4 regions of the Streptomyces tritici genome follow, and region 1 is predicted to be linked to each of the others. Evidence: riboswitches for the same ligand, from Rfam matches in the RefSeq annotation. Region 1 holds a riboswitch; each other region holds the start of a gene.
The links. Region 1 has a riboswitch for cyclic di-AMP ahead of ACNJ93_RS27305 (M23 family metallopeptidase). Riboswitches for the same ligand answer to the same signal wherever they lie in the genome.
Positions count from the first base shown of each region.

Region 2: linked by a shared signal. The riboswitch ahead of ACNJ93_RS12410 (transglycosylase family protein) and the one ahead of ACNJ93_RS27305 (M23 family metallopeptidase) in region 1 are both predicted to bind cyclic di-AMP.
Region 3: linked by a shared signal. The riboswitch ahead of ACNJ93_RS08470 (LysM peptidoglycan-binding domain-containing protein) and the one ahead of ACNJ93_RS27305 (M23 family metallopeptidase) in region 1 are both predicted to bind cyclic di-AMP.
Region 4: linked by a shared signal. The riboswitch ahead of ACNJ93_RS24350 (M23 family metallopeptidase) and the one ahead of ACNJ93_RS27305 (M23 family metallopeptidase) in region 1 are both predicted to bind cyclic di-AMP.

Region 1 covers NZ_CP183183.1:5,951,894-5,958,893, forward strand. Annotated here, with positions in the region: gene ACNJ93_RS27285 (aspartate aminotransferase family protein) at 1-369, shown strand, start outside; gene ACNJ93_RS27290 (helix-turn-helix domain-containing protein) at 457-1,077, shown strand; gene ACNJ93_RS27295 (DUF6126 family protein) at 1,098-1,250, shown strand; gene ACNJ93_RS27300 (tyrosine-protein phosphatase) at 1,270-2,082, opposite strand; cyclic di-AMP (ydaO/yuaA leader) riboswitch at 2,487-2,639, shown strand; gene ACNJ93_RS27305 (M23 family metallopeptidase) at 2,644-3,594, shown strand; gene ACNJ93_RS27310 (SGNH/GDSL hydrolase family protein) at 3,789-4,583, shown strand; gene ACNJ93_RS27315 (STM4011 family radical SAM protein) at 4,610-5,506, opposite strand; gene ACNJ93_RS27320 (STM4012 family radical SAM protein) at 5,516-6,868, opposite strand; gene ACNJ93_RS27325 (STM4013/SEN3800 family hydrolase) at 6,880-7,000, opposite strand, start outside.
Region 2 covers NZ_CP183183.1:2,702,498-2,709,497, forward strand. Annotated here, with positions in the region: gene ACNJ93_RS12390 (exopolyphosphatase) at 1-239, opposite strand, end outside; gene ACNJ93_RS12395 (DUF501 domain-containing protein) at 236-781, opposite strand; gene ACNJ93_RS12400 (FtsB family cell division protein) at 831-1,304, opposite strand; gene eno (phosphopyruvate hydratase) at 1,435-2,727, opposite strand; gene ACNJ93_RS12410 (transglycosylase family protein) at 3,035-3,718, opposite strand; cyclic di-AMP (ydaO/yuaA leader) riboswitch at 3,722-3,894, opposite strand; gene ACNJ93_RS12415 (transglycosylase family protein) at 4,170-5,153, opposite strand; gene ACNJ93_RS12420 (cytochrome P450 family protein) at 5,266-6,507, opposite strand; gene ACNJ93_RS12425 (nucleoside triphosphate pyrophosphohydrolase) at 6,517-7,000, opposite strand, start outside.
Region 3 covers NZ_CP183183.1:1,826,745-1,833,744, forward strand. Annotated here, with positions in the region: gene ACNJ93_RS08440 (hypothetical protein) at 1-4, shown strand, start outside; gene ACNJ93_RS08445 (MFS transporter) at 91-1,371, shown strand; gene ACNJ93_RS08450 (hypothetical protein) at 1,400-1,630, opposite strand; gene map (type I methionyl aminopeptidase) at 1,696-2,553, shown strand; gene ACNJ93_RS08460 (heme oxygenase (biliverdin-producing)) at 2,668-3,318, shown strand; gene ACNJ93_RS08465 (acyltransferase family protein) at 3,329-4,630, opposite strand; cyclic di-AMP (ydaO/yuaA leader) riboswitch at 4,979-5,165, shown strand; gene ACNJ93_RS08470 (LysM peptidoglycan-binding domain-containing protein) at 5,169-6,002, shown strand; gene ACNJ93_RS08475 (PhzF family phenazine biosynthesis protein) at 6,184-6,882, opposite strand; gene ACNJ93_RS08480 (hypothetical protein) at 6,863-7,000, opposite strand, start outside.
Region 4 covers NZ_CP183183.1:5,244,281-5,251,280, reverse strand. Annotated here, with positions in the region: gene ACNJ93_RS24355 (GntR family transcriptional regulator) at 1-405, opposite strand, end outside; gene ACNJ93_RS24350 (M23 family metallopeptidase) at 589-1,359, opposite strand; cyclic di-AMP (ydaO/yuaA leader) riboswitch at 1,373-1,536, opposite strand; gene ACNJ93_RS24345 (M16 family metallopeptidase) at 1,738-3,105, opposite strand; gene ACNJ93_RS24340 (M16 family metallopeptidase) at 3,132-4,496, opposite strand; gene ACNJ93_RS24335 (DNA gyrase/topoisomerase IV subunit A) at 4,677-7,000, shown strand, end outside.

The DNA of each region.
Region 1 (7,000 bases):
GAGGAGCTGGTGCCGCGCTACGAGCTGCTGCACGAGATCCGCGGCCGGGGGCTGATGATCGGCATCGAGTTCGGTCGGCCCTCGTCCATGGGCCTGCGCAGCCGCTGGACCATGCTCCAGGCGGCGCGGAAGGGGCTCTTCGCCCAGATGGTCGTCGTCCCGCTGCTCCAGCGGCACCGGATCCTCACCCAGGTGTCCGGAGACCGGCTGGAGGTGATCAAGCTGATCCCGCCGCTGGTCCTCGACGAGGCCGACGTCGACCGGTTCGTCACGGCCTTCACGGCGGTCATGGACGAGGCGCACGCCGGCGGGGGACTGATGTGGGACTTCGGGAAGACGCTGGTCAAGCAGGCGGTGGCGCAGCGCTGAGGGCGCGGCCCGGGAGGTGTCCCCGCGGCTTTTTGCCCCTGAGGCAAGAAAGTTGCCCCAGGGGCAAGATCCTGGCGGAATGGGGGCATGGAGCACGAGCACCTGCCCGGGGAGCCCGCCCCGGAGGCCCTGCCCGACGTCGCCCCGCAGCTGCGCGGACTGCGCCGGCGCAGGGGACTGACCCTGGAGGCCGCCGCCCAGCGGGCCGGCCTCTCGCCGGCCCATCTGTCCCGGCTCGAGACGGGCCGCCGGCAGCCCTCGCTGCCGATGCTGCTGGCCCTCGCCCGCATCTACGGTACGACGGTCTCCGCGCTCCTGGGCGAGGTTCCCCCGGAACACGACCCCATCGTCCGGGCCGGCCGGTCCGAGCCGGTCGAGGCCGACGGCTGGGTGTACCACCAGGCGGGCGGGGCCGGCCGGGCGCTCCAGGCGCTGCGGGTGCACGTCCCGCACGCCACCCGGGCCGACATCGTGCGGGTCCACCCCGGCGAGGAGTGGATCCACGTCCTGCACGGCCGGGTGCGGCTCGCCCTCGGCGACGCCGTGCACGTACTCGACCCGGGGGACAGCGCGCACTTCGACTCGCTCACCCCGCACCGCATCGGCGCCGCCACCCGCGACGGCGCGGACCTGCTGTTCGTCCACACGCTGCTGCAGAGCCCCGCCGCCGAGCTGTGCCTCGGCGACCCGAGCCCGCACCGGCGTTGAATCCCACGGAGGTTCCCGACATGTCCGACAAGTCGACTGCCGTCACCGGTGAGGAGCGCGGCGGCGGCAGGTTCCCCAAGGGCCTGGTGCTGCGCCTGTTCGCCTACCTGATCGCCGGCCACCTCTTCGCGGGCTTCCTGTACCTGCTCTTCGCGCTGGGCGGCCAGCAGTAGGGGGCGGCTCGTACGGCGGTCACGCCTCGGTGAGCAGCCGGGCGCGCAGCCGCTCCCGGGTCTCGGCCGAGAGCTTCAGCCCCTCGGTGAGGTAGCCCTCGACCGAGCCGTACGTCTCCTCCATCTGCGCGAACGCGGCCCGCAGGTACTCCGGGCGGGCGTCGAACAGGGGGCTCAGCAGCTCCATGACCTCGGGCGACGTCCCGTCCGGGGCGCTGGAGCTGCGGTGCACCTTGTAGCGGCGGTGCGGCGCGTTCGACTTCACGTAGTCGGCCTCTATGGCCTCGCGCTCGACGCCGACGGCGAGCAGCGACACCGCGATCGACAGGCCGGCGCGGTCCTTGCCCGCCGCGCAGTGCATCAGAGCCGGGACGCTGTCCTCGGCCAGGGCGTGCACGATCCGGCTGTGCTCGGCCGTCCGCTGCACAATCATCTTCCGGTATGAATCGGACATTCGGGCGGCCGCTCTGCCGTGCCCGAGGATCTCCCGCAGCTGGGCGAGGTCGCCCGAGCGCACCAGCTTCCAGAACTCCTTGCCGTCTGCGGGGTCGTTCAGGGGTATGTGGACGTTGCGCACGCCGGGCAGCTCGACGTCCAGGCCCTCGAACTTCCGGTCCGCCTCGTTGCGGAAGTCGAAGATCGTGTGCAGTCCGAGGGTCGTCAGGAACGCCGCGTCCTCCTCGGTGGCGTGCGCGAGGTGTCCGCTGCGGAAGAGCCGGCCCGCGGCCACGGTCCGGCCGTCCACGGTCGGCAGACCGCCCACGTCACGGAAGTTGCGAACCCCCGTCAGCTCGGGTTCGGTCGGCGGGGCCTGCGGCGTCTGCTGCGTCACGGGTACTCCTGGTGCTCGGTGGCGGAGAGGGGTCGGTTCCCGGAAGAGATCGGTTCCCGGGGCAATCATCCAGGGTCCGTCCCTCGCGCCGCACCCCCCTGGACGGTAATGCGCTGTCTGTCCGAATTGGGGGATTGGGGATAACGCGCCCTGATTGCAGGGGAGATGGGTTTCGGGGCGTGAGCAGCGTCATAACCGTGACCGTCCGTGCCTGATCATCTTTTCCAAATGCCGTGCCCGGAAAGGAAAACGAAGATCCGTCGTCCACGGAGGGTGACCGGAATTCCGAACGGAATTCCCCGGCGAGGAATGCACAGGGGAATGCGCGGCTTGTTCCCGCCGACTCGGCTCGTCTAGCGTCACGCTCACTCCGGTCGGACCGCCGAATCCTGCCACCGTCCGGATTTCCGCACCCACCCACGTACGGCAGGAGCGGGGGACCCAGGTAACACGCCGTTCCTCTCCGGAGGACGGCTCGGGGTGAAGTCGCGCAGCGCGCGGCCGGACAACTCCAGTCCGAACCCGACAGCTCACCTCGCAGGCGACGGAGAGGAATTCGCCATGCCCCCGAAGGGTAAGCATCGCCGTCCCAAGGTCAATTCGCTGACCCGCGGCTTCGTCGCCGCCGGCGCGGGCGGCGCGGTCGTCGCCCTGCCGCTGTTCGGCGCCACCGGCGCGCACGCCGCGGAGCAGGCCGCCCCGGCCGCCGCCGAGCGCGTCGCCACCGTGGCCGCCGCCCAGCCGGCCGCCGCCCCGCAGACCGCCGTCGTCAAGGCGAAGGCCAAGGCCAAGGCGAAGATCTACTCGGTCGTCCGCGGCGACTGCCTCTCCAAGATCGCCGACGAGCACGACGTCGCCGGCGGCTGGAAGAAGCTGTACGCCGACAACCGCCAGGTCGTCGGCGACGACCCGGCCCTGATCCTGCCGGGCATGAAGCTCACCCTCGGCGCCAAGTCCACGGCCAAGCCCGCCGCCAAGGCCGCCGCGCCCAAGCCGGCCGCCAAGGCCGAGCGCAAGGCCGCGCCGAAGCCCGCCCCGAAGGCCAAGGCCGCCGAGGAGACCCGCAGCTCCCGCAGCGCCGAGCGCACCGCCGCCCCGGCAGCCGCGTCCGGCTGGGTCGCCCCGGTCGACGGCGGCGTCTCCACCCCGTACCGCGCCTCCGGCGCCATGTGGTCCTCCGGCTACCACACCGGCGTCGACTTCATCGCCGCCTCCGGCACCAACGTCCGCGCCGTCGGCGCAGGCACCGTGGTCTCCGCCGGCTGGGGCGGCGCGTACGGCAACGAGGTCGTCATCCAGCACGCGGACGGCACCTACTCGCAGTACGCGCACCTCTCCTCGCTCGCCGTCTCGGCCGGCGAGTCCGTGCGCGGCGGCCAGCAGATCGGCCTGTCCGGCTCGACCGGCAACTCCAGCGGCCCGCACCTGCACTTCGAGATCCGCACCGGCCCGAGCTACGGCTCGGACGTCGACCCGCTGGCCTACCTGCGCAGCCACGGCGTCTCGATCTGACGACCGCTCCGACAGCGGCTCCCGGAGGTCCGGCACGTACCTCACGTGCCGGGCCTCCGGCGTGCTTCGGCGTGCCTCCGCGTACTCCGGCCTATTCCGAGTTGGGAAGATCTTGACCGGTGGCGTATCTCACCCCGCGTCAACCCCTCCTTACGGTCGCGTAGGTCACAACCGGGACGGAAAGATACAGTCCCGTGGCAGACGATTCGAGATCCAGAGACATTGACGCATTCGGGTCGTACGCGGCGATCGGCGACAGCTTCACCGAGGGGGTGGGCGACCCCGCCCCCGACGGGACCTTCGTCGGCTGGGCGGACCGGCTCGCGGTCCTGCTCGCCGACCAGCTTCCCGAGCCCGACGCGTTCCGGTACGCGAACCTCGCCGTGCGCGGCAGGCTCCTCGACCAGATCGTGGCGGAACAGGTCCCGCGCGCCAAGGAGCTCGCCCCCGACCTGGTGACGTTCTGCGCCGGCGGCAACGACATCATCCGGCCCGGCAGCGACCCCGACGACGTGGCCGAACGCTTCGAGCGCGCCGTCGCCGACCTCACCTCCGCCGTCGGCACGGTCATGGTGACCACCGGCTTCGACACCCGGGGCGTGCCGGTGCTCAAGCACCTGCGCGGCAAGATCGCCACCTACACCGCCCACGTGCGCGCCGTCGCCGACCGGTACGGCTGCCCCGTCCTGGACCTGTGGTCGCTCAAGTCCGTGCAGGACAGGCGGGCCTGGGACGACGACCGGCTGCACCTGTCGCCCGAGGGGCACACCCGCGTCGCGCTGCGCGCCGCCCAGGTCCTCGGCCTGCCGGTGCCGGCCGACCCGGACCAGCCCTGGCCGCCGCTGCCGCCGCGCGGCGCGCTGGAGGTCACCCGCGACGACATCCAGTGGGCGCGCGAGTACCTGGTCCCCTGGATCGGCCGCCGGCTGCGCGGGGAGAGCTCCGGCGACCACGTGACCGCCAAGCGGCCCGACCTGCTGCCGCTGTAGCGGTCAGGGGCGGACTGCTTCAGCGGTCAGGCCACGGGCGGCCGGTGTCCGGCGGGGATGTGACCGGCGGGGATATGTCCGGCGGGGATCCGTTCCAGGACCCCGCCGGCGAACACGTCGTACAGCGGCAGCGTCTCCAGGTGCACGTACCCGATGTGGCAGTCGCACCGCGCGAGCGGGCAGGCCCGGGGGCGCAGCGCCGCCCGGTACGAGCCGTCGTACAGGTTGCCCAGCTCGGCCCGGACGAAATGGCAGCGCCGGACCGTGCCGTCGCCGTCCACCGAGACCACCGACTCGCCGGTCCGGCAGGGCAGCCCGGCCGAGGGATGCGGCGACCGGCTGTACGGGAACAGCGGGTCCAGGGCCGTCCACCGACCGGCCTCCGCGTCCGTGTACGTGCGCCCCTCCGCCGCGTTCACCCACAGGTACACGTGGTCCGGCAGCGCGGCGCGCAACCGGCGGGCCTCCTCCAGGTGCTCCGGCAGCCCGACCACGCCCACGCTGAACCGGACGCCCCGGTCCGCGAGGTCGCGGCACTTGGCCAGGAAGCGGTCGTACGGCGTCTGGCCCGGGTGGTACGTGCACCACAGCGCCGCCGACTCCAGGTCCGCCTGCGCCAGCCACTCCGTGCGGCAGCTCAGGTTCGTCTGGATCGCCACCCGCTCCACGTGCGGCAGCCGCGACAGCTCGACGAGGGCGCGCCGGTACCAGGAACGGACCAGGCCCTCGCCCCACGGCGTGAAAAGGATCTTCAGCCGGTCCCCGTCCCGTCCCGCCGCCTCCGCCCAGGCCGTGAACCGCTCCAGCGCGGCCCGGTCCGCGCGCAGCTGCTCCCGGCTGTCGCGGCGCTTGGCGAACGGGCAGTACGGACAGTCGTAGTCGCAGGAGGACAGCGGGCCGCGGTAGAGGATCGTCAGGTCCATGCCCGGCCCCTACTTCGGCTCGTACGCGGCCATGGCCGCCCGCACCGCCGGCGAGAACAGCTCGGGGCCGAGCCCGTCCGAGTACGCCAGCCCCTGCGCCGACAGCCGCAGCCGGCCCGCCGGGGCGTCCCCGTCCAGCCAGCCCCGGTCCTCGAACCGGGCCAGCTCGGCCGGGAAGTCCGCGAACGGCGAGGACCCGAACCGCTCCGTGTACTCCTCCAGCCGCAGGCCCTCCGCCTGGAGCAGGGACTGCAGCAGATGGCGGCGGCGCGCCTCGCTCTTGTCGACCCGGCGGCCGACCTCGGCGCGGGAGAAGTCCTCCGTCGCGGTGTACGCGTCGATGATCGTGCGTATCTCGCCCATGCCGACGGCGTAGTCGAAGGAGTAGTGGAGCCGGGAGGTGTACGAGCGGGCGCCGCAGCCGAGCCCGATCATGCCGTCCGTCTGGCAGGCGTAGTCGTCCGGGCCCTGCGGCGGGGCGTCCGCACGCCGGAACATCCGCATGGACACCTGCTCGTAGCCGTGGGCGAGGAGGTGGTCGCGGCCGTGCCGGTACAGCCGCAGCCGCTGCTCGTCCCACTCCCGGTCGGAGGCGTGCGCGCGTTTCTGGAGCGGGGTCAGCGGGCGGACGTAGAGCGGGTAGAGGTACAGCTCCTCGGGCCGCCAGGCGAGCGCCGCGTCCAGCGACCGCCGCCAGCTCCGCTCCGTCTGGCCGTCGATGCCGTAGATGAGGTCGATGTTGAGGACCGGCACCCCGCTGTCCCGGATGCGGCCGAGCGCCGCCTCCACGTCGGAGCGGCGCTGCGGCCGCACCGCCGCCCGCGCCTCCTCCTCGACGAAGCTCTGCACGCCCAGGCTCAGCCGGGTCGCGCCCCGGTCCACGAGGACCGCGAGCCGGTCCGCGGTCGCCGTCGCGGGGGAGGACTCCACCGACAGCGGCACCGCGCGCAGATCGGCGCCCATCCGCTGCTCGGCGATGTCGCAGAGCCGCTCCAGTTCGGCGGCCGTCAGGAAGGTCGGGGTGCCGCCGCCGAACGCGGCCGTGGCGAACCGGACGGGCTCGGCGTCGCCCAGCGCCTCGCGGACCGCCGTCGCCTGCCGGTCGAGCGCGTCGAGGTACCGGGTGGTGAGCTCGTCGGGGGCGCCGATCCGGGTGAACAGGTTGCAGAAGCCGCAGCGGACCTCGCAGAACGGAATGTGGGCGTAGAGGGAGAGCGCGTCCTTCGGCTCGCCGGCCCACTCGTCCGCCAGGCGGGGGCGGTCGGTGAGCTTCCGGTAGGCCGTCTTGTGCGGGTAGGCGTAGACGTAGCTCTGGTACGGGCGGGGGGACAGGTCCTGGTCCGTCATGCCGGTCGACGTCATGCCGGTCGACGTCATGCCGGTCCCTCCAGGGAGTCCAGGAAGAACTGCGCGTACGGCACCGTCCACACGGTCTCGTGGCCGACGCGGTGCCCGGTGTGGCCGTCCTCGCCGTACGCCGTGCCGTGGTCGGAG
Region 2 (7,000 bases), 3.2 Mb from region 1:
ACGAAGCGCAGCCGCTCGGCGCCCAGCTCCCTGATCACGGCCGCGTAGTCGCGGCAGGCCGCGAACGTCCGCTCCAGCGCCTCCGGGGCCAGCCGGCCGGTCCGGTCCACGCCCTGGCCGAGCCGGACGATCGTCATCCGCCGGTCCAGCTCGATCAGCTCACCGGTCTCCGGGTGGACGTCGGCGACGAGCAGGCGGATGGAGTTGGTCCCGCAGTCGATGCCCGCGACACGGGTCACTGGCCCTCCTCCTTCTCCTTCTCGTCCGTGCACGGCGTGACGCAGGGGCCCTTGGCCCACCACTCCGGCAGCATCGCCAGCGCCTCGTCGCCCAGCGGGTTCACGCCCGGGCCGGCGACCAGGGAGTGGCCGACGAGCACGTGCAGGCACTTGACCCGGTCCGGCATGCCGCCGGCGCTCGGGAAGCCCTCCAGGACCTCGATGGCGTCCCGGCGGGCGAGGTAGTCCTCGTGGGCGGCGCGGTAGGCGGCGGCCAGCTCGGGGTCGGTGCCGAGACGGGCCTGCATCTCCTTCATGACCCCGTTGGCCTCCAGCGTGCCGATCGCCGAGTTCGCCTTCGGGCACGTCAGGTAGTACGTGGTCGGGAACGGGGTGCCGTCGGGGAGCCGCGGCGCGGTCTCGACGACGTCCGGCTGCCCGCAGGGGCAGCGGTGCGCGATCGCCCGCAGGCCGCGCGGCGGGCGGCCGAGCTGCGCCTCGAACGCGGCGACGTCCGCCTCGGTGGGCGCGGTGGGTTCGGTCTGCGGAGGGGGCGTTTCCATGCGTGCGTCAGTCTTCTCGTCGTCGGTTCGGGGTCGCCCCCATCATCCCTCAGCGGCGCGCGTCGGCGTGGTCGACGCCTTCCCAGAGGTCGGAGTACCAGGCGCGGCCGTCGCCGCCGGCGCCGGACCGGGGCCGGCCGGCGGCCCCGGGGTCGTTCACGGTGAAGCCCGTCTCGCCGGGCATCACGTAGTGCAGGTGCTCGCGGGCCAGCCGCCGGATGTACGCGGGGTCCTGCAGCCGTGCCTTCTCGTCGCGCAGCTCCTCCACCCGCTGGGCGGCCTCGGCGGCCTGCCGCTCCTGGTCGGCGATGGCGGCGCGCTGGGAGACGTACTGGCGCATGGGGTAGGCGAGGGCCACCACCAGGGAGCAGACGATCAGGGCGAGGAGGGCGGCGCGGCCGGTGAGGCGGGAGCGGCGGGCCTGCCGGCGGGTCTGGGAACGGTAGACACGGGCGGCGGTCTGCTCGCCGAGCAGTCGCAGCCGGGTCGCGGTCGAGTACCGGTCCCGGTCCTTCGCGGCCATGTCCGGTGCCTCCCCTGGTCACGTGTGCGGATACGCGTACGTCCCCGCACACGGTACGGGACCGAGTGCGGGGACGCGGGGAGGCTGCCTGAGTGAGGATCAGCCCTGCGGTCGGCCCTCGCTGTGCTCTTTAGTTCGCAGTGCGAAACCGCGGGAAGGCGCTGCGGCCGGCGTAGACCGCGGCGTCGTCGAGGATCTCCTCGATGCGCAGCAGCTGGTTGTACTTGGCGACGCGGTCCGAGCGGGCCGGGGCGCCGGTCTTGATCTGGCCGCAGTTGGTGGCGACGGCCAGGTCGGCGATGGTGACGTCCTCGGTCTCGCCGGAGCGGTGGGACATCATGCACTTGAAGCCGTTGCGCTGGGCGAGCTCGACGGCGTCGAGGGTCTCGGTCAGCGAGCCGATCTGGTTGACCTTGACCAGCAGGGCGTTGGCGGTGTTGGTCTCGATGCCGCGGGCGAGGCGCTCGGGGTTGGTGACGAACAGGTCGTCGCCGACGAGCTGGACCTTGTCGCCGAGCAGGTCGGTGAGGGTCTTCCAGCCCTCCCAGTCCTCCTCGTTCAGCGGGTCCTCGATGGAGACCATCGGGTACGCGTCGACGAGCTCGGCGTAGTACGCGCTCATCTCCTCCGCGGTCCGGGTCTTGCCCTCGAACTCGTACGCGCCGTCCTTGTAGAACTCGGTGGCGGCGACGTCCAGGGCGAGCGCGATGTCCTTGCCCGGGGTGTAGCCGGCCTTCTTGATGGCCTCGACGATGAGGTCCAGGGCGGCGCGGTTGGACTCGAGGTTCGGGGCGAAGCCGCCCTCGTCGCCGAGACCGGTGGACAGGCCGCGCTCCTTGAGCACGCCCTTGAGCGCGTGGTAGGTCTCCGCGCCCCAGCGCAGGGCCTCGGAGAAGGACTCCGCGCCGATCGGGGCGATCATGAACTCCTGGATGTCGACGTTGGAGTCCGCGTGGGCGCCGCCGTTGAGGATGTTCATCATCGGCACGGGCAGGACGTGCGCGTTCGGGCCGCCGAGGTAGCGGAAGAGCGGCAGGTCGGAGGCCTCGGAGGCGGCGTGCGCCACGGCGAGGGAGACGCCGAGGATGGCGTTGGCGCCGAGCGAGGACTTGTCCGGGGTGGCGTCCAGGTCGAACATCGCCTGGTCGATCAGACGCTGCTCGGTGGCGTCGTAGCCGACGAGCTCCGGGCCGATCTGCTCGATGACGGCGAGGACGGCCTTCTCGACGCCCTTGCCGCCGTAACGGCTCTTGTCACCGTCGCGGAGCTCCAGGGCCTCGAACGCACCGGTGGAGGCACCGGAGGGAACGGCAGCACGGCCGGTGCTGCCGTCGTCGAGGCCGACCTCGACCTCGACCGTGGGGTTGCCTCGGGAGTCCAGGATTTCCCGGGCTACGACGACGTCGATGGACGGCACGAGCATCTCCTTCTGGGAAGTTACGCGAGAAAGGTGCAGGGTCTGCTTGGCCTTGCGGCAAGAGCCTAACCGCCTCGGGGTGCGCGGCCAGTCGGTGCCCGCCTCCTGGGACGAAAAAGGACCCGAGCGCGGGCATCCCGGGGCGAAACCCCTCGTACTACCCGTCGGTAACTCTCGCGGGGGCTCACCGGGCCGGGAACGGGCGGACCCCGGCCCGGCGTGCACGGGGGGAGTCGCACGCCGGACCGGGGTGGTCACCGCGGGAGGGTCGCACGGCACGGGTGGGCCGCCGGACCCACCCGTGCCGCCGGGCTCACTTCAGGTGGAGCTGCTGGCCCGGGTAGATCAGGTCGGCGTCCTCGACGACGTCCTTGTTCAGCTCGAAGAGCTTCTCCCAGCCGCCCTTGACCTTCTGGGCGGCGGCGATCTTGCTCAGGGTGTCGCCGGCGACGACCTTGTACTCGCCGTCGCCCTTCTTGACCTTCTTGCCGGTCGGGGTGGTGACGGTCTTGGCCTCGGCCTTCTTCGCGGCGGGCTTCGGCGCGGTGCGCTGCTCGCTGCGGGTGGTCGGCTGCTCGGCCTTGCGCTCCGGCTGGGGCTGCTCGGCGGCGCCGCCGGTGTACGCGGCGTTGGACAGGCCCACGCCGCAGCTCGGCCACGCGCCCTTGCCCTGGCCGGCCAGGACCTTCTCGGCGATCTCGATCTGCTGGGCCTTGGTGGCCAGGTTCGCGGTCGGGGCGTAGGCGGTGCCGCCGTACGCGGCCCACGTGGAGGCGGAGAACTGCAGGCCGCCGTAGTAGCCGTTGCCGGTGTTGATGGACCAGTCGCCGCCGGACTCGCACTGGGCGACGCGGTCCCACTCGGCGGCGGTGGCGGCGGAGGCGGTGCCCGCGGTCATCAGCGGCGCGGCGACCGCGACACCGGCGACGCCGGCGAGCGCGAGGGCACGGGCGGCCTTGGACGTACGGCGGTGCTTGCCCTTGCTGGAAAGCAGCATGGAAGTACTCCTCACCGACGCCTGCGAGGTGAGCTGTCGGGTTCGGGCCGGAAGAGTTGCCCGGCCGCGTGTCCTTGCACGCGGCTTCACCCCGAGCCGGTCGATCGGCCGTCACTGACGGCCGGGACCGGCGCAAACCTTGGGTCCCCCGCTCCTGCCTTCGGCGCATGACGCGACGACTGTTCCCGACGGCCGGCGGCAGGACTCGGCGTACCGGTCGGCGGGGCCCGCGGTGGCGAGCGGTCCCGACCGTAGACACAGACCCGCCGGAAGTTCAAAGAGCCGCATCGGGGAAAAAACGCCCTTACAGGACCAGTTGCCGGAGGCGTTTGCGCTGGTGAGACGTGACGGAAGCAAAGTTTGCGGGCGTCCGGGGTCAGTTGGGGCGAAGAGACTCATGTCTCACTTGCACAGAACCGGACATACAACCCCGAACCGCCCGCGCTCCCCGCTACTTCCGGCCCGTCAGTTCCAGGTCCTGGCCAGGGAGGATGAGGTCCGGATCGGCTCCCACGGTCTCCTTGTTGGCCTCATAGAGGGCGCGCCAGCCCCCGTCGAGCTCATGAGCGGCCGCGATCTGGGAGAGATTGTCGCCGGGCCGGACGGTGTACTCGCCCGAAGTGTCCGACTCCTCACCTGTGGGCGTTTCGGCCGAGTCCGCACCCGTACCGGACGTTTCGTCGAGGTCGGGGCGGCTCGCATCCCGTGTCGCCTCGTCAGCCGGCGCGGCATGACGCCCCGATTCGGCCCCCTTGCCCGAATCGTCCGGGCTCTCGGTCGCGGCCTCGCCGCGGTGCTTGCCGGTGCCGGGGCCGACGGGAGTGGCGGAGGCGTCCGGCGCCCCGGCGGGCGCGCCGGGAGCGGTCGGCGTGGTGCTCGCGTCCGGCTGCGCGGACGCGTCGGGCAGAAGGGACGCATCGGGCGTCTCCGGCCCCGTCCCGGCCTCGTCCCGGGCGTCCGGATTCGCGGTCGCATCGGGCGTGGCGGACGGAGCGGCGGGAGTCGCCGGAGCGGTGGGCAGCAGGCCGCCGGAGGGGCTCGTGGGCGGCTTCAGCGTCCCGTCGTCCTTCAGGCCGACGATGGCGGCGCAGGTGGCCCAGGTCTTCGCGCCCTGCGCGGCGAGCGCCTTCTCGGCGACCGCGATCTGCTGGGCGCGGCTGGCGAGGTCCGGGCGCGCCGCGTACTGGGTGCCGCCGTAGGCGTCCCAGGTCTCCTGGGTGAACTGCAGCCCGCCGTAGAGCCCGTTGCCGAAGTCGGCGCTCCACAGCCCGCCGGACTCGCACTCGGCGACCCGGTCCCAGGTGGCCTCGTCGGCGGCGGAGGCGGAGCCCGCGGCGAGCAGAGGAAGGGCCAGGGCGGATCCCGTCACCCCTGCGGCGACGACGAGAGCGGGGGCCTGACGGGGACGGCGGTGCCGTCCGTTCCCGGAACGCATGCGGTTGCCTTTCGCGTGACTGCTGAGACGACGGTGAACGTAGCGGCATTCGAACGTGAGTCACAAGTCGATGCAGCGGGGATCACGCGAAGATCACATTCTTGACGCGTCGTCAGCTCCGCTCGGGGGTGAACGCCACCGGAAGCGTGCGCAGACCCCGCATGATGAGCCCTCCCCGCCAGCGCAGTTCGGCCGGATCCACGCCAAGTCGCAGATCCGGCAGGCGCGTCAGCAGCGTGGCCAGCGCCGTCTGCCCCTCCAGGCGGGCGAGCGGCGCGCCCAGGCAGTAGTGGATCCCGTGCCCGTACCCGAGGTGCTGGTTGTCGCGCCGCGACAGGTCGAGCACATCGGGCTCGGCGAAGCGCTCCGGGTCCCGGTCGGCGGCCGCGAGCACCACGAGGACCGGGTCGCCGGGCCGGATCTCCTGACCGCCGAGGGTCAGCGGCTCGGTGGCGAACCGCCAGGTCGCCAGCTCCACCGGCCCGTCGTACCGCAGCAGCTCCTCCACGCCGGTGGCGAGCAGCCCCGTCTCCCCGGCGGCGAGCGACTCCTGGAGCCGCAGCCGCTGGCCGGGGTTGCGCAGCAGCGCGTACACGCCGTTGCCGATGAGGTTCACGGTGGTCTCGAAACCGGCGAAGAGCAGGATGAAGGCCATCGCCGCGGCCTCGTTCTCCGTCAGGTGCTCGCCGTGGTCCGAGGCGCGGATGAGCCCGGAGATCAGGTCGTCGCCCGGTTCGAGACGCTTGCGGTGGATCAGCTCGGCGAGGTAGCCGCGCATCTTCTTCACCGAGCGCGCCACTCCCCCGCGCGGCCCGCCCCCGTGCCGGATCATCATCCCGGCCCAGTCCCGGAAGTCGTCCTGGTCCTCACGGGGCACGCCGAGCAGGTCGCAGATCGCGTAGATGGGCAGCGGAAAGGCGAACTCGTGGATGAGGTCCGCCTCGCCCTTCGCGGCGAAGCCGTCGATGAGCCGGTCGGTCAGCTCCTGCACCCGCGGCGCGAACTCCGCGACGCGGCGCGGGGTGAACGCCTTCGAGACCAGCCGGCGCAGCCGCGTGTGGTCCGGCGGGTCGATGTTGAGCAGATGCGTCATCAGCTCGGCCTTGCGCTCGCCCGGAATGCCGGTCTTGCCCTTGGCGTGCGCGGGCTCGTCGTGATGCGCCGGGTTCTTCGACAGCCGCTGGTCGGCCAGCGCCTGCCGCGCGTCCCCGTACCGCGTCACGAGCCACGCCTCCACGCCGCTCGGCAGCGTCGCCCGGTGCACCGGCGCGTGCTCGCGCAGCCAGGCGTAGGCGGGGTACGGGTCGGTGGCGAACTCCCAGGTGAAGAGTTCCGGGGCGGGGCTCTGACTCACCCTGCGACGTTACCTCTGCTCGGCCGCCCGGATCGCGTCGCGGTACGCGCGGCCGGCGGCGCGCAGCGCGGCCTCCGGGTCGACGCCCTCGGCCTCGGCCCGGACCGCCAGGGCCAGCAGCTCGTAGCCGATGCCCTCGCCGGACGGCAGCGGCACGTCCAGGCCCGCCGTACGGACCCGGCCGGCCAGCTTCGCGGCCAGGGCGAGACCGGGCTGGCCGAGCGGCACGCCGTCGGTGACGGACTCGCGCTGCTTCTCGATCGCCTTCGTCCGCAGCCAGTGCTCCTTGACGTCCTCCGGCGTCTCCGCGTGCGCGTCGCCGAAGACGTGCGGGTGGCGGTGGATCAGCTTCTCCACGATCGTCCCGGCGACGTCGTCGATCGAGAACGCCTCCTCGGCGTCCTCGTACTCCTCCGCGATCCGGGCGTGGAAGACGACCTGCAGCAGCACGTCGCCGAGCTCCTCGCGCAGCTCGTCGCGGTCGCCGTCCTCG
Region 3 (7,000 bases), 4.1 Mb from region 1:
GTGACCCCCGGTCCCACCCAGCCGCACCCCGGCCGGGGCCCCCGGAAATTCGATTGCCGCGACGAGGGGCGGCCCGGAGCATGACCCCTCATGGCCGTCGCGCTCTCCTCCCTGCTCCCCGACCTCTCCCCGTGGCGCGGCTCGCGCGACTTCCGGGTGCTGTGGGTGCAGGGCCTCGTCACGTACTTCGGCAGCTTCATGGCGCTGGTGGCGCTGCCGCTGCAGATCAAGGAGCTGACCGGCTCGCCGCTCGCGGTGGGGGCGATGGGGGCGGTGGAGCTCGTCCCGCTGGTGGTCTTCGGTCTGTACGGCGGGGCGCTCGCGGACGCGGTGGACCGGCGCAGGGTCATCCTCGGCACGGAGGCCGGCCTCGGGGTCCTCGCGCTGCTGCTGCTCGGGAACGCGCTGGCGCCGGAGCCGGCGCTGTGGCCGCTGTACGTGGTGGCCGGCGGGGTGTCGGCGCTGGCGGGACTGCAGCGCCCGGCGCTGGACTCGCTGATGGCCCGGATCGTGCCGCACGAGCAGCAGACGGCCGCGGCCGCGCTGAACTCGCTGCGCTGGCAGACCGGGGCGATCGCGGGGCCGGCGCTGGCGGGCCTGGTCGTGGCGTACGCGGGTCACGCGACGGCGTACGCGGTGACGGTGGCGACGTTCGCCGTGTCGGTCCTGCTGTGCCTGCGGCTCGCCCCGGCGCCGGCGGCGCGGGACGCGGAGCGGCCGTCTCTGCGGGGCGTGGCGGAGGGAGCGCGGTACGCCTGGTCGAGGCCGGTGCTCCTGGGCACGTACGCGATCGATCTGGCGGCGATGTGCTTCGCGTTCCCGAACGCGGTGTTCCCGTTCCTCGCGGACGAGCTGGACGCGGAGTGGTCGCTGGGCCTGATGTACGCGGCCGGTTCGGTGGGCTCGCTGGTGGTGGGGCTGACCAGCGGCTGGACGTCACGAGTGAAGCGGCACGGGCTGCTGGTGGTGGGCGGCGCGGCCGCGTGGGGGCTGGCGATCGCGGCGGCGGGCTGGTTCTCGGGCGTCTGGCCGGTGCTGGTGTGCCTGGCGCTCGCGGGCGCGGGCGACATGCTGAGCGGCCTCGGGCGCTCGACGATCTGGAACCAGACGATCCCGGAGGAGCTCCGGGGCCGACTGGCGGGCATCGAGGTGCTCTCGTACAGCGTCGGCCCCCAACTGGGCCAGCTCCGCGCCGGGGCGATGGCGGGCTGGACGGGCACACGGACGTCGGTGTGGACGGGCGGGGTCGCCTGTGTGGTGTCCGTCGCGCTGCTGACCGCGGCGCTGCCGAAGCTCGTCGCGTACGACGCGACGACGGACGAGGACGCGCTGCGTCGCAGGGGCGAGCGGGACGGTGCGACGGCGGCGTGACGGGGCGTTCCGTCGCGCCGCCGCGGGGTCAGTCCTGGGGGCCCTCGTTCTTCGGTGCGTCGTGCCAGGCCGGGTCGGTCTCCCAGGCCTCGTTGCGTTCGCGGGCGGTGTCCATCGCGCGGGACGCCTCCTCGCGCGTGGGGTACGGGCCGAAGCGGTTCTTGGCCGGGCAGTCCGGGCCCTCCTCGACCTTCTTGTGCTCCAGGCAGTAGAACCACTCGCCCGGCTTGCCGGTCGTGCGCTTCTTGAACAGGGACATCTCCCGCTCCTTCATCCGTCGCTCTGACGCCATGCTGCCCCACCGCGGCTGGTTAGACTCGCTGCATGTCTGGCCAGTCGCTGCTCGTGCCCGGGGAGCTCTCCCCGCACCGTTCCGTCCCCGGAGCCATCCGCCGTCCCGAGTACGTCGGAAAGCCCGCTCCCGCCCCGTACACCGGTCCCGAGGTGCAGGACTCCGACACCATCGAGCGGATGCGCATCGCCGGCCGCATCGCCGCCCGGGCGATGGAGGAGGCCGCCAAGCACATCGCGCCCGGCGTGACCACCGACGAGCTGGACCGCGTCGCCCACGAGTACATGTGCGACCACGGCGCCTACCCCTCGACGCTCGGCTACCGCGGCTTCCCGAAGTCGCTGTGCGCGTCGATCAACGAGGTCATCTGCCACGGCATCCCGGACTCCACCGTGCTGCGCGACGGCGACATCGTGAACCTCGACGTCACCGCGTACATCCACGGCGTGCACGGCGACAACAACGCCACCTATCTCTGCGGCGACGTCGACGAGGAGTCGCGGCTCCTGGTCGAGCGGACCCGCGAGTCCCTGAACCGGGCCATCAAGGCCGTCAAGCCCGGCCGTCAGATCAACATCATCGGCCGGGTCATCGAGTCGTACGCCAAGCGCTTCGGCTACGGCGTCGTCCGGGACTTCACGGGTCACGGCATCAACTCGTCCTTCCATTCCGGTCTGATCGTCCCGCACTACGACTCGCCCCACCACACGACGGTGATCCAGCCCGGCATGACGTTCACCATCGAGCCGATGCTGACCCTCGGCACGCACGAGTACGACATGTGGGACGACGGCTGGACGGTGGTCACGAAGGACCGCAAGCGGACCGCCCAGTTCGAGCACACCCTCGTGGTCACGGACGGCGGGGCCGAGATTCTCACGTTGCCGTAGGCCCTCCGCGGGGTAGCGTCTTTACCGACAGGCCGTCGGGAACCGGTTGACTTAGGTAAGCCTAAGGAGCAGGATCGGACCGGTTCCCGTCCCGATCGGTCCCGGAGGCATGCCTTGACCACGCCCTTCTCCACGCTGATCCGCACCGCGTCGCAGGCGCAGCACACCGAGGCCGAGTCGTCGGGCTTCATGACCGACCTCCTCGGCGGCCGCCTCGGCGTCGACGCGTACGCGCGCTACACCGAGCAGCTCTGGTTCGTGTACCGCGCGCTGGAGGAGGGCGCCGAGACGCTGCGCACCGACCCGGTCGCCGGGCCGTTCATACGGCCGGAGCTGTTCCGCACGGCCGCCCTCGAGCGCGACCTCACGCACCTGCGCGGGCCGGACTGGCGGGCCGGCGTCTCCCCGCTGCCGTCCACCGCCGCGTACGCCGACCGCGTCGCAGCCTGCGCCCGTGACTGGCCCGCGGGGTACGTGGCCCACCACTACACCCGCTACCTCGGGGACCTCTCGGGCGGCCAGATCATCCGCGACCGCGCCGAGCGCACCTGGGGCTTCGCCCGCAAGGGCGACGGCGTCCGCTTCTACGTCTTCGAGGACATCGCCAACCCGGCGGCCTTCAAGCGCGGTTACCGCGAGCTGCTGGACGCCGTGAACGCGGACGACCTGGAGCGGCAGCGGATCGTCGACGAGTGCAAGCGCGCCTTCGACCACAACGGGGCGATGTTCCGCGAGCTGGCGGCCGAGTTCCCGCTGAGCGCGTAGGACCGCCTGGTCACGCCCGTCCCGCCCGTCCCGCCCGTCCCGCCCGTTCCACCAGGAGCCAGCCGGCGAGCGCCATGGCGACCGCCGCCGGGGCGCTCACGCGCACGGCCACCAGCAGGGCGGTACGGCCCTCCAGGAGGCCGCCGAAGCCGACCATCGACAGGCCGAGGACGCCGAACAGCGCGAGGGTGATGCCGAGCGCCGCCACCGGGCCGCCGGCGCCGCTGGCCGGCGCGGCGGGCGCCGGGCGCTCGAAGCGGCGGAAGACGGCGACGAGCAGGGCCGTGAGGGCGGCGGCCGCCGCGAGCCGCAGGGGCGCCTGGGCCCACCAGGCGGCCGTCGCCGGCTCGGGGAGCCCGCGGCCGAGGGCGAGCAGAGCCCCGTACACGCCGAGCATCGCCGTCAGGTGCCACAGGAACGCGGTCATGGCGATGCCGTTCGCCGCGACGACCTTGTGCCAGACGCCCGCCCGCGCCACGAGCCGGGTGCCGGGCCCCCGCAGCAGCTCGACCGCGCCGACGAGCCACAGGCCGTGACAGAGCAGGGCCAGCGTGGGCGGGGCCATGTTGGAGACCTTCTCGCCGGGCATCCCGACCATCGACAGCGGGTACGGGCCGAAGGCCACCAGCAGGCCCGCGCCCGCCAGGCCGGCGGCGGCGAGCGCGCCCGGCAGCCGGAGCATCCCGTCGGCGCGCAGGAAGCCGAGCTGATGCACCGCCAGCCAGACGAACGCGAAGTTCAGGAACTCCACGTACGGCACGTCCGCCGCGAACCGCAGCGCGTCCACCGCGGCCGCCGCGGCGACCAGCGCGCCGAACGCGCCCCAGCCGTACCGCTCGTGGAGCTTCAGGAGCGGCGGGGTGAGGGCGACCATCGCCAGGTAGATGCCGATGAACCACAGCGGCTGGGCGACGAGTCGCAGCGCGACGCCCGTCAGGCCCCGGTCCGCGCCGAGGAGTTGGACGGCGAGCGCGAGCGCGCCCCACACCGCGACGAACACCATCGTGGGCCGCAGCAGCCGCTGCAGCCGGGCCCGCAGGAACGCCGCGTACCGCGGGCGGGAGCGGTGGGCGAGGGCGTGCGCGAAGCCGCCGACGAAGAAGAAGACCGGCATGACCTGGAACACCCAGGTCACGACCTGGAGTTCGGGGACGACGGCCAGCAGGTTGCCGATCGCGCCGTCCGCCGTGACGGCGGCCATCAGCCAGTGCCCGAGCACCACGACGCCGAGTGAGGCGACCCGCAGCAGGTCGACGTACCGGTCCCGTGTCGCCGGCGTGCGGTCGGCGAGTTCGCGCGCGCTGATTCCCATGCGGACACCGTGCCGGGCGGCGGCCGTCGGGCGGCAGCGCTCGGGTACTCATCCCGCGCCTGAGTACGCCCCCCAATTCGCCCAAACCGACCCAAGAGCCTCCTAGGCCCCTAATGCCTTCTCTTCGGTCTTTTATCAACTCCCTTTTCCTTTTCGGTCATACCGATTCCGCTCCCCGTGATGTCCGTCACGTGACGGAACCCCGCCCTCCGGCCGAAACGTCCTCAGCACCCCGCACCACAAGGAAGTTCGCTCCCGGCGCGTCCCGAAATCGTTGATCCATTTCATGGGGCCGGGAAATACGCGTCTTGTTTCGCGTCGCATTTCTCGCCTACGTTCGCGTCGACCCCGGACGGACCGCCGAATCCTGCCACCGTCCGGAAATCCACCGAGCACGCACCCGTCGGCAGGAGCGGGGGACCCACGAATGCGCCGGCACGGAATTCCGCGACGGCTTGGGGTGAAGCCGCCGCGTGCGGCCGGGCAGCTCCAGCCCGAACCCGACAGCTCACCCCGAAGGCGCCGGAGAGGAACGACCATGCCCGCATCCGGTAAGCACCGCCGTCCCAAGCGACGTCCCCTGAGCCGTGGCATCGCCATGGCCGGCACCGGCGGCGCCGCGCTCGCGCTGCCGCTGATCCCGACCGGCGCCCAGGCCGCGCCGCAGGCAGCGTCCCAGCAGACCCCCGCGCACACGGCCGCGGCCGGCGCCGCGGTCGAAAAGATCACGACCGCCGTGAAGCCGAATTCCGCGCCGAAGACGTACACCGTCGTCCGCGGCGATTCCCTTTCGGTGATCGCGGACGAGCAGAACATCTCCGGGGGCTGGAAGAGCCTCTACCGCGCCAATCGGAGTGCCGTGGGTGACGATCCGTCACTCATTCACCCGGGCCTGCGCCTTTCCCTCACCGGAAAGAAGGCCGCCGCCCCCGCCAAGGAGAAGTCCGCTCCCGCCAAGGCCGAGCGCGCCAGCCGCTCCGCCGAGCGGACCGCGCCGAAGGCCGCCCCGGCCCAGGCCGCCCCCGCGAAGGCCGCCGCGCCCAAGACGTACGCGAACAACCTCGACGGCTGGATCCGCGAAGCCCTCGACGTCATGGCCCAGCACGGCATCCCGGGCTCGTACGACGGCATCCACCGCAACATCCTGCGCGAGTCCTCCGGCAACCCGCTGGCCATCAACAACTGGGACTCCAACGCGGCCGCCGGCACCCCGTCCAAGGGCCTGCTCCAGGTGATCGACCCGACGTTCCGGGCCTACCACGTGCCCGGCACGTCCATGGACCCGTTCGACCCGGTCGCCAACATCACCGCCGCCTGCAACTACGCGGCGGACCGGTACGGCTCCATCGACAACGTCTTCGGGGCGTACTAGGGGGTGTCTTGTCGATCAGGCCGGATCAGCGAGCGGCGTCTGGTGCCGTGCATCGCAAGGCGGAGGAGGGAGGCGACGCAGCGCGTCGGCGACCGACGACAACGCGGCGAGGCGCGGTGCCAGACGTCGGGAGCCCGGCTTGATCGACGAGACACCCCCTAGGCCCTGAGGGGCTCCGGGCTCAGACGGTCAGGGTGCGCTCCAGGCGCACCCTGCCGCCGAGCTCGATGATCCCGTCCGGGCCCGGGGCGGTCAGGATCTGCGAGCCCAGGCCCTGCGTGATGTTCAGGGCCCGGCCCAGCGCGGCCGTGAGCAGCAGCGCGGCCGCGCCGGTCGCCTCGTCCTCGTCGATCCCGTCGCCGCGGCCCGGGAAGGCACGGGCGCGGATGCGGCCGGCGGCCTCCTCCTCCCAGGCCCAGGCGTAGATCCACTCCCCCGGCTCGGGGACGGCCAGCGCGTCGACCTCGCGCGCCGAGCCGTACTGCCGCAGGGTGCGCGGCGGGGCCCACTCCGCGCGGGCCTCGATCCAGGTGAACTCGCCGTCGCCGCGGACCCACACCTCGCCGGCCGGCGGGTGGACGACCTCCAGGTCGAGCAGCCAGGCCGCGCCGACGACCGGGTGCCCCGCGAACGGCAGCCGCACGCCGGGGGTGTAGATGTCGACCGCCCCGCGCTCGGGGTCGTCCACGAACACCGTCTCGCTGAAGCCGAGTTCCTTGGCCAGCGCCTGCCGGGACGCCTCGTCGGGGTGGCCGCGCCCGTCGCGCACCACGCCGAGGGCGTTGCCGTACCGGCCGTCGCCCGCGCAGAAGACGCGCAGGACGTCGACGTCCGTGGCGCGCCCGTCGGGACCGGGCCGGCTATGAGCGGTCGTGTTCATGGCGGAATTCAAGCATCAGCGCGTCCCATTCCGCCGCTCCACCGGGAACCGGCCACGCCGCGGTGCGCTTCCGGTCGTACGGCAGGCCCGCCGCCGTCCGCGCCAGCGCCTCCACCGC
Region 4 (7,000 bases), 710 kb from region 1:
GGCGAGGGTCTCGTGGAACCAGCCGCCGAGCGAGCGCAGGTCCTCCCCCTGGCCCCGCCGGGCCCGCTCCTGCCCGAGCCTGACCAGGCCGCGCAGGACTTTGAGGTGGGCGTCGGTGCGGCGCTGGGCGGCCCGGCCTGCGGCGAGCGGTTCGAGCAGCGAGCGGACGTCGAGCAGGTCGGCGGCCTCCTGCTCGGTGGGCTCGGCGACATGCGCGCCGGCGTGCCGGCGGCTCACCACGAAGCCCTCGGACTCCAGGGTGCGCAGGGCTTCGCGGACCGGCACGCGGGAGACCCCGTAGCGGCGCGCCAGTTGCTCCTCGGTCAGCCGGCTGCCCCGCTCGAAGACGCCGGAGACGATGTCGTCCCGGATCGCCGTGCACACCGAATGCGCGGGAATGCGCATGTCCGACCTCCGCATTAATCCACGTGAAACCCGCCGACGGTCCCCTGTTCGCCGACTCTTCCGTGACTCTATTGCAGCGAGCGGCCATTTCCGACGGCCGGTCGTGAAACATGGATGTCTTTTGGACGCGAAAAAGCCCCGACTCCGTACGCGAGCCGGGGCTTTTCTGGTGCCGCCGTGGGGTCAGACGTTGACGCCCCGGGCGCGCAGGTACGCGAGCGGGTTGATGTCGGAGCCGTACTCGGCGGTGGTGCGCGCCTCGAAGTGCAGGTGCGGGCCGGTGGAGTTGCCGGTCGAGCCGGAGACGCCGATCTGCTCGCCCGGCATGACGGACGCGCCGACCGAGACGGTGATCCGGGAGAGGTGGCCGTACTGGGTGTACGTGCCGTCGAGGTGGCGGATCACGACGTTGTTGCCGTACGCGCCGCCCCAGCCCGCCTCCACGACGGTGCCGGCGCCGACGGAGACGACCGTGCTGCCGAAGGGGGCCTTGAAGTCGATGCCGGAGTGGCTGCCGGAGGACCACAGGGAGCCGCCGGTCTTGTAGCCGGTGGTGACGTACGTGCCGGCGATGGGCAGCCGGAAGGAGTTCAGGCGCTTGCGCTCGGCCTCGCGGGCGGCGCGCTCGCGGGCCTCGCGGATCTCCTTGGCGCGGGCCTCGGCCTTGCGCTTCGCCTCCGCCTCGGCCTTGGCCTTCGCGGCGGCCTCGTAGGCCTCCTGCTCCTGGGCGGCGGCCTGGGCGTCGATGCGGTCGGCGAGCGTGTCCACGCTGATCGCCTGGGTCAGGCCGGTGTCCTCGAGGGAACGGGCTTCCGTGTCGGCGGCGAGCGCCGGGGAGGCGAGGGTACCGATGACGCCGGTCGTCGCGAGCGCGGCGACGCCTGCGACGCCCGCGCTGCGGCGCGCCATACGGCTCGGACCACGATGCTTCCCGGTGGCACGGGTGAACGCCATGTAGTGGCTGATCCTTTCCTTCCTTCTCGCCTACCGGGTTAGCTGACGGGTTCGGAGCAGGAAGGTCTCCTACGGGCCCCTCCGCCCGACGGCGAAGGCGTCCGATTCACCCCAGGGACTGCGGTGGGTCCCCGGCTCCCCAGGCTCGCGCCTTCGGGGACTCGGCGATGACTGTCCGTTGCCGCGGACGCGGCACGTGCAACCGACGAACAGCCGGACCGACGCTAAGCGTCTTGTCTTTCAATCACCAAACAGACACGGAAGTTTGTAGCGCACGCCACAGGTCATTCGCCCGCTTTCCCTTGCGAACCGGACAAACGGGAGGACCCCGACGCACCGGGGCATCGGGGTCCTCGCGACGGCCTGCGGCCGGCTCAATCAGCCGCTGACGACGGTCACTTCACCGATCCCGAGGGCGCGCACCGGCTCCTCGATCGCGGCGGCGTCGCCGACCAGAACGGTCACCAGCCGGTCCACCGGGAAGGCGTTGACGACCGCCGCGGTCGCCTCGACCGTGCCCGTCTCGGCGAGGCGGGCGTACAACTGCGCCTGGAAATCGTCCGGAAGACGCTGCTCGACCTGGTCGGCGAGGGTGCCGGCGACCGAGGCCGCGGTCTCGTACTTCAGCGGGGCGACGCCCACGAGGTTCTGCACCGCCACATCGCGCTCGGCGTCCGTCAGACCCTCGGCGGCGAGGGTGCGCAGCACCTTCCACAGGTCGTCAAGTGCCGGGCCGGTGTTGGGGGTGTCGACGGAGCCGCTGATGGCGAGCATCGACGCGCCGTTGCCCCGGCCGTCCGAGCGCAGCACCTGGCCGAAGGCCCGCACGCCGTAGGTGTAGCCCTTCTCCTCGCGCAGCACGCGGTCGAGCCGGGAGGTGAGCGTGCCGCCGAGGCAGTACGTGCCGAGCACCTGGGCCGGCCACACGCGGTCGTGCCGGTCCGGGCCGATGCGGCCGATCAGCAGCTGCGTCTGGACGGCGCCGGGGCGGTCCACGATGACCACGCGGCCCGTGTCGTCGGCGGTGATCGGCACGTCCGGGTGCGCCGCGGACGCCTCGCCGGACCAGTCGCCGAGGGTGTCCGCCAGCAGGGCGTCCAGGTCGACGTCGGTGAGGTCGCCGACGACCACCGCGGTGGCGTTGCCGGGGCGGATGTGCGCCTCGTAGAAGGCGCGTACGGCCGCGGCGTCGATGGCGGCCACCGTCTCCTCGGTGCCCTGGCGGGGCCGCGACATGCGCGAACCGGCCGGGAACAGCTCCTTGGAGAGCTGCTTGGCCGCGCGGCGGGCCGGGTTGGCCGTCTCGTGCGGGATCTCGTCGAGCCGGTTGCGCACCAGGCGCTCGATCTCGGTGTCGACGAACGCGGGGGCGCGCAGCGCCTCGGCGAGCAGCCCGAGGGCCTTCGGCAGCCGGGAGACCGGGACCTCCAGGGAGACCCGGACGCCCGGGTGGTCCGCGTGCGCGTCCAGGGTGGCGCCGCAGCGCTCCAGCTCGGCGGCGAACTCCTCGGCGGAGTGCTTGTCGGTGCCCTCGGACAGCGCCCGCGCCATGATCGTCGCCACGCCGTCCAGACCGGCCGGCTCGGCGTCCAGCGGCGCGTCGAGGACCAGCTCGACGGCCACCACCTGCTGGCCGGGTCGGTGGCAGCGCAGCACCGTCAGCCCGTTGTCGAGGGAGCCGCGCTCGGGGGCCGGGAAGGCCCAGGGGCGCGCCTCGCCCGCCCGCGGCTGCGGGTGGAACTCCATGCTGGTCAAAGACGCGGCAGCGTCGCTCACTGGTCGGCTCCCTCTTCCTCGTCGCTGTCGCTCTCGGCGCCCGGGTCGCCCGGGATCGCGGTGATCGGCTCGTACACCAGCACCGCCCGGTTGTCGGGGCGCAGCCGGGCCTCGGCGACGGCCCGCACCTCCTCGGCGGTCACGTCGAGCACCCGCTGCACGGCGGTCAGCGCCAGCTGCGGGTCGCCGAACAGCACCGCGTACCGGCACAGTTCGTCGGCGCGGCCGGCGACCGTGCCGAGCCGGTCCAGCCACTCGCGCTCCAACTGCGCCTGGGCGCGCTCCATCTCCTCGGGCGTCGGCCCCTCGGCGGCGAACCGGGCCAGCTCCTCGTCGACCGCGGCCTCGATCCGCGGCACCTCGACGCCGCCGGAGGTCTTCACGTCCAGCCAGCCGAGCGAGGGCGCGCCGGCCAGCCGGAGCAGCCCGAAGCCGGCCGCGACGGCCGTGCGGTCGCGGCGGACCAGCCGGTTGTGCAGCCGGGACGACTCGCCGCCGCCGAGGACCGTCAGGGCCAGGTCGGCCGCGTCGCACTCGCGGGTGCCGTCGTGCGGGAGCCGGTAGGCGGCCATCAGGGCGCGGGCCGGGACCTCCTCCTCGACGACCTCGCGCAGCTGCTCGCCGATGATGTCCGGGAGTGTGCCGTCGCGCGGCGGCTGCTTGCCGTCGTGGCCGGGGATCGAGCCGAAGTACTTCTCGATCCACGCGAGGGTCTGCTCGGGGTCGATGTCGCCGACGACCGAGAGCACCGCGTTGTTCGGCGCGTAGTAGGTACGGAAGAAGTTCCGCGCGTCTTCCAGGGTGGCGGCGTCCAGATCGGCCATGGAGCCGATCGGCGTGTGGTGGTACGGGTGGCCCGCCGGGTAGGCGAGCGCGGTGAGCTTCTCGAACGCCGTGCCGTAGGGCACGTTGTCGTAGCGCTGGCGGCGCTCGTTCTTCACCACGTCGCGCTGGTTCTCCATGGACTCGTCGTCCAGGGCGGCCAGCAGCGAGCCCATGCGGTCCGCCTCCAGCCAGAGCGCCAGCTCCAGCTGGTGGGCGGGCATGGTCTCGAAGTAGTTGGTGCGCTCGAAACTGGTGGTGCCGTTGAGCGAACCGCCGGCGCCCTGCACCAGCTCGAAGTGCCCGTTGCCCTTGACCTGCTTCGAGCCCTGGAACATCAGGTGCTCGAAGAGGTGGGCGAGGCCGGTGCGGCCCGGGACCTCGTGGCGCGAGCCGACGTCGTACCAGAGGCAGACCGCGGCGACCGGGGTCAGGTGGTCCTCGGAGAGCACCACGCGCAGGCCGTTGGCCAGCCGGTGCTCGGTCGCTGTCAGGCCGCCGGAGCCGGCTTCGGCCGTGGCCGTGTGACCCATGGGCATGTACGTCCCTTCGATCGCGATGTGGAAGAGTCCTGCCACTGTATGCAAGCGCACCGACACCTCGCGAAGTTCCCGCCGCATCGGACTGTCCCTCTTCCGGGTCGACGTCGGCGTTGTCGGTGCGACGGTCCACAATGGTCCGCGTCAGATCAACCATGTTGGTAAGGAGCCGCAGCCGCGATGGCCCGCCGCAGCACGAAGACACCGCCGCCGGACGACGCGTTCGAGGAGAGGATCCTCGACATCGACGTCGTCGACGAGATGCAGGGCTCCTTCCTCGAGTACGCGTACTCGGTCATCTACTCGCGCGCCCTGCCGGACGCCCGCGACGGCATGAAGCCGGTACAGCGCCGCATCGTCTACCAGATGTCGGAGATGGGGCTCCGGCCCGATCGCGGCTACGTGAAGTGCGCGCGCGTCGTCGGCGAGGTCATGGGCAAGCTGCACCCGCACGGCGACGCGTCGATCTACGACGCGCTGGTGCGCATGGCGCAGCCGTTCTCCATGCGGGTCCCCCTGGTCGACGGCCACGGCAACTTCGGCTCCCTCGGCAACGACGACCCGCCGGCCGCCATGCGGTACACCGAGTCCCGGATGGCGCCCGCGGCGCTGCTGATGACGGACTCGATCGACGAGGACACCGTCGACTTCGCCCCGAACTACGACGGCCAGGAGCGGGAGCCGGTCGCGCTGCCCGCGGCGTACCCGAACCTGCTGGTCAACGGCGCGTCGGGCATCGCGGTCGGCATGGCCACCAACATGCCCCCGCACAACCTGGGCGAGGTGATCGCCGCCGCGCGGCACCTGATCCGGCACCCGCACGCGGACCTCGACGCGCTGATGCGCTTCGTGCCCGGCCCCGACCTGCCGACCGGCGGCCGGATCGTCGGCCTGTCCGGCATCAAGGACGCGTACGAGTCCGGCCGCGGCACGTTCAAGATCCGCGCCACCGCCACCATCGAGAACGTCACGGCCCGCCGCAAGGGCATCGTGGTCACGGAGCTGCCCTTCACCGTCGGGCCCGAGAAGGTCATCTCCAAGATCAAGGACCTGGTCGGCTCGAAGAAGCTCCAGGGCATCGCCGACGTCAAGGACCTCACCGACCGCGCCCACGGCCTGCGGCTGGTCATCGAGGTCAAGAACGGCTTCGTGCCGGAGGCGGTCCTGGAGCAGCTGTACAAGCTGACGCCCATGGAGGAGTCCTTCGGCATCAACAACGTGGCGCTGGTCGACGGCCAGCCGCTGACGCTGGGTCTGAAGGAGCTGCTCGAGGTCTACCTGGACCACCGCTTCGACGTGGTCCGGCGGCGCTCGGAGTTCCGCCGCGGCAAGAAGCGGGACCGGCTGCACCTGGTCGAGGGCCTGCTGGTCGCCCTGCTGGACATCGACGAGGTCATCCGGCTGATCCGGCAGAGCGAGAACTCGGCGCAGGCCAAGGAGCGCCTGATGGAGCGCTTCTCGCTGAGCGAGGTCCAGACGCAGTACATCCTCGACACCCCACTGCGCCGGCTCACCAAGTTCGACCGGCTGGAGCTGGAGTCCGAGCGGGACCGGCTCACCGGCGAGATCGAGGAGCTGACGAAGGTCCTCGACTCGGACGCGGAGCTGCGCAAGCTGGTCTCGGCGGAACTGGCCGCGGTGGCGAAGAAGTTCGGCACGGAGCGGCGCACGGTCCTGCTGGAGTCGGCGGGCGCGCCGGCCACGGCCGTGTCCCTGGAGGTCGCGGACGACCCGTGCCGGGTGCTGCTGTCCTCGACGGGTCTGCTGGCCCGTACGGTGACGGAGGAGCTGCCGGCGGCCGGCGACGGCAAGCGCTCCCGCCACGACGTGATCGTCTCGTCGGTGGCGGCGACGCAGCGCGGCGACGTGGGCGCGGTGACCTCGGCCGGACGGCTGCTGCGGATCCAGGTGATCGACCTGCCGCAGCTTCCGGACACGGCGACCGCACCGAACCTTGCGGGCGGCGCGCCGCTGACGGAGTTCCTGAGCCTGGAGCCCGACGAGACGGTGGTGTGCCTCACCACGCTCGAGGAGTCCTCGCCGGGCCTGGCGCTCGGCACGCTGCAGGGCGTCGTCAAGCGCGTGGTGCCGGACTATCCGGCGAACAAGGAGGAGCTGGAGGTCATCACCCTCAAGGAGGGCGACCGGATCGTCGGCGCGACGGAGCTGCGCACCGGCGAGGAGGACCTGGTCTTCATCACCTCCGACGCCCAGCTGCTGCGCTTCCAGGCCGCGCAGGTGCGGCCGCAGGGCCGCCCGGCGGGCGGTATGGCGGGCATCAAGCTGAGCGCGGGCGCCGAGGTCATCTCCTTCACGGCGGTGGACCCGGCCGCGGACGCGGTCGTCTTCACCGTGGCCGGGGCGACGGGCAGCCTGGACGCCACGGTCGGCACGTCGGCGAAGCTGACCCCCTTCGACCAGTACCCGCGCAAGGGCCGCGCGACCGGCGGCGTCCGCTGCCAGCGCTTCCTGAAGGGCGAGGACGTCCTGGTCCTGGGCTGGGC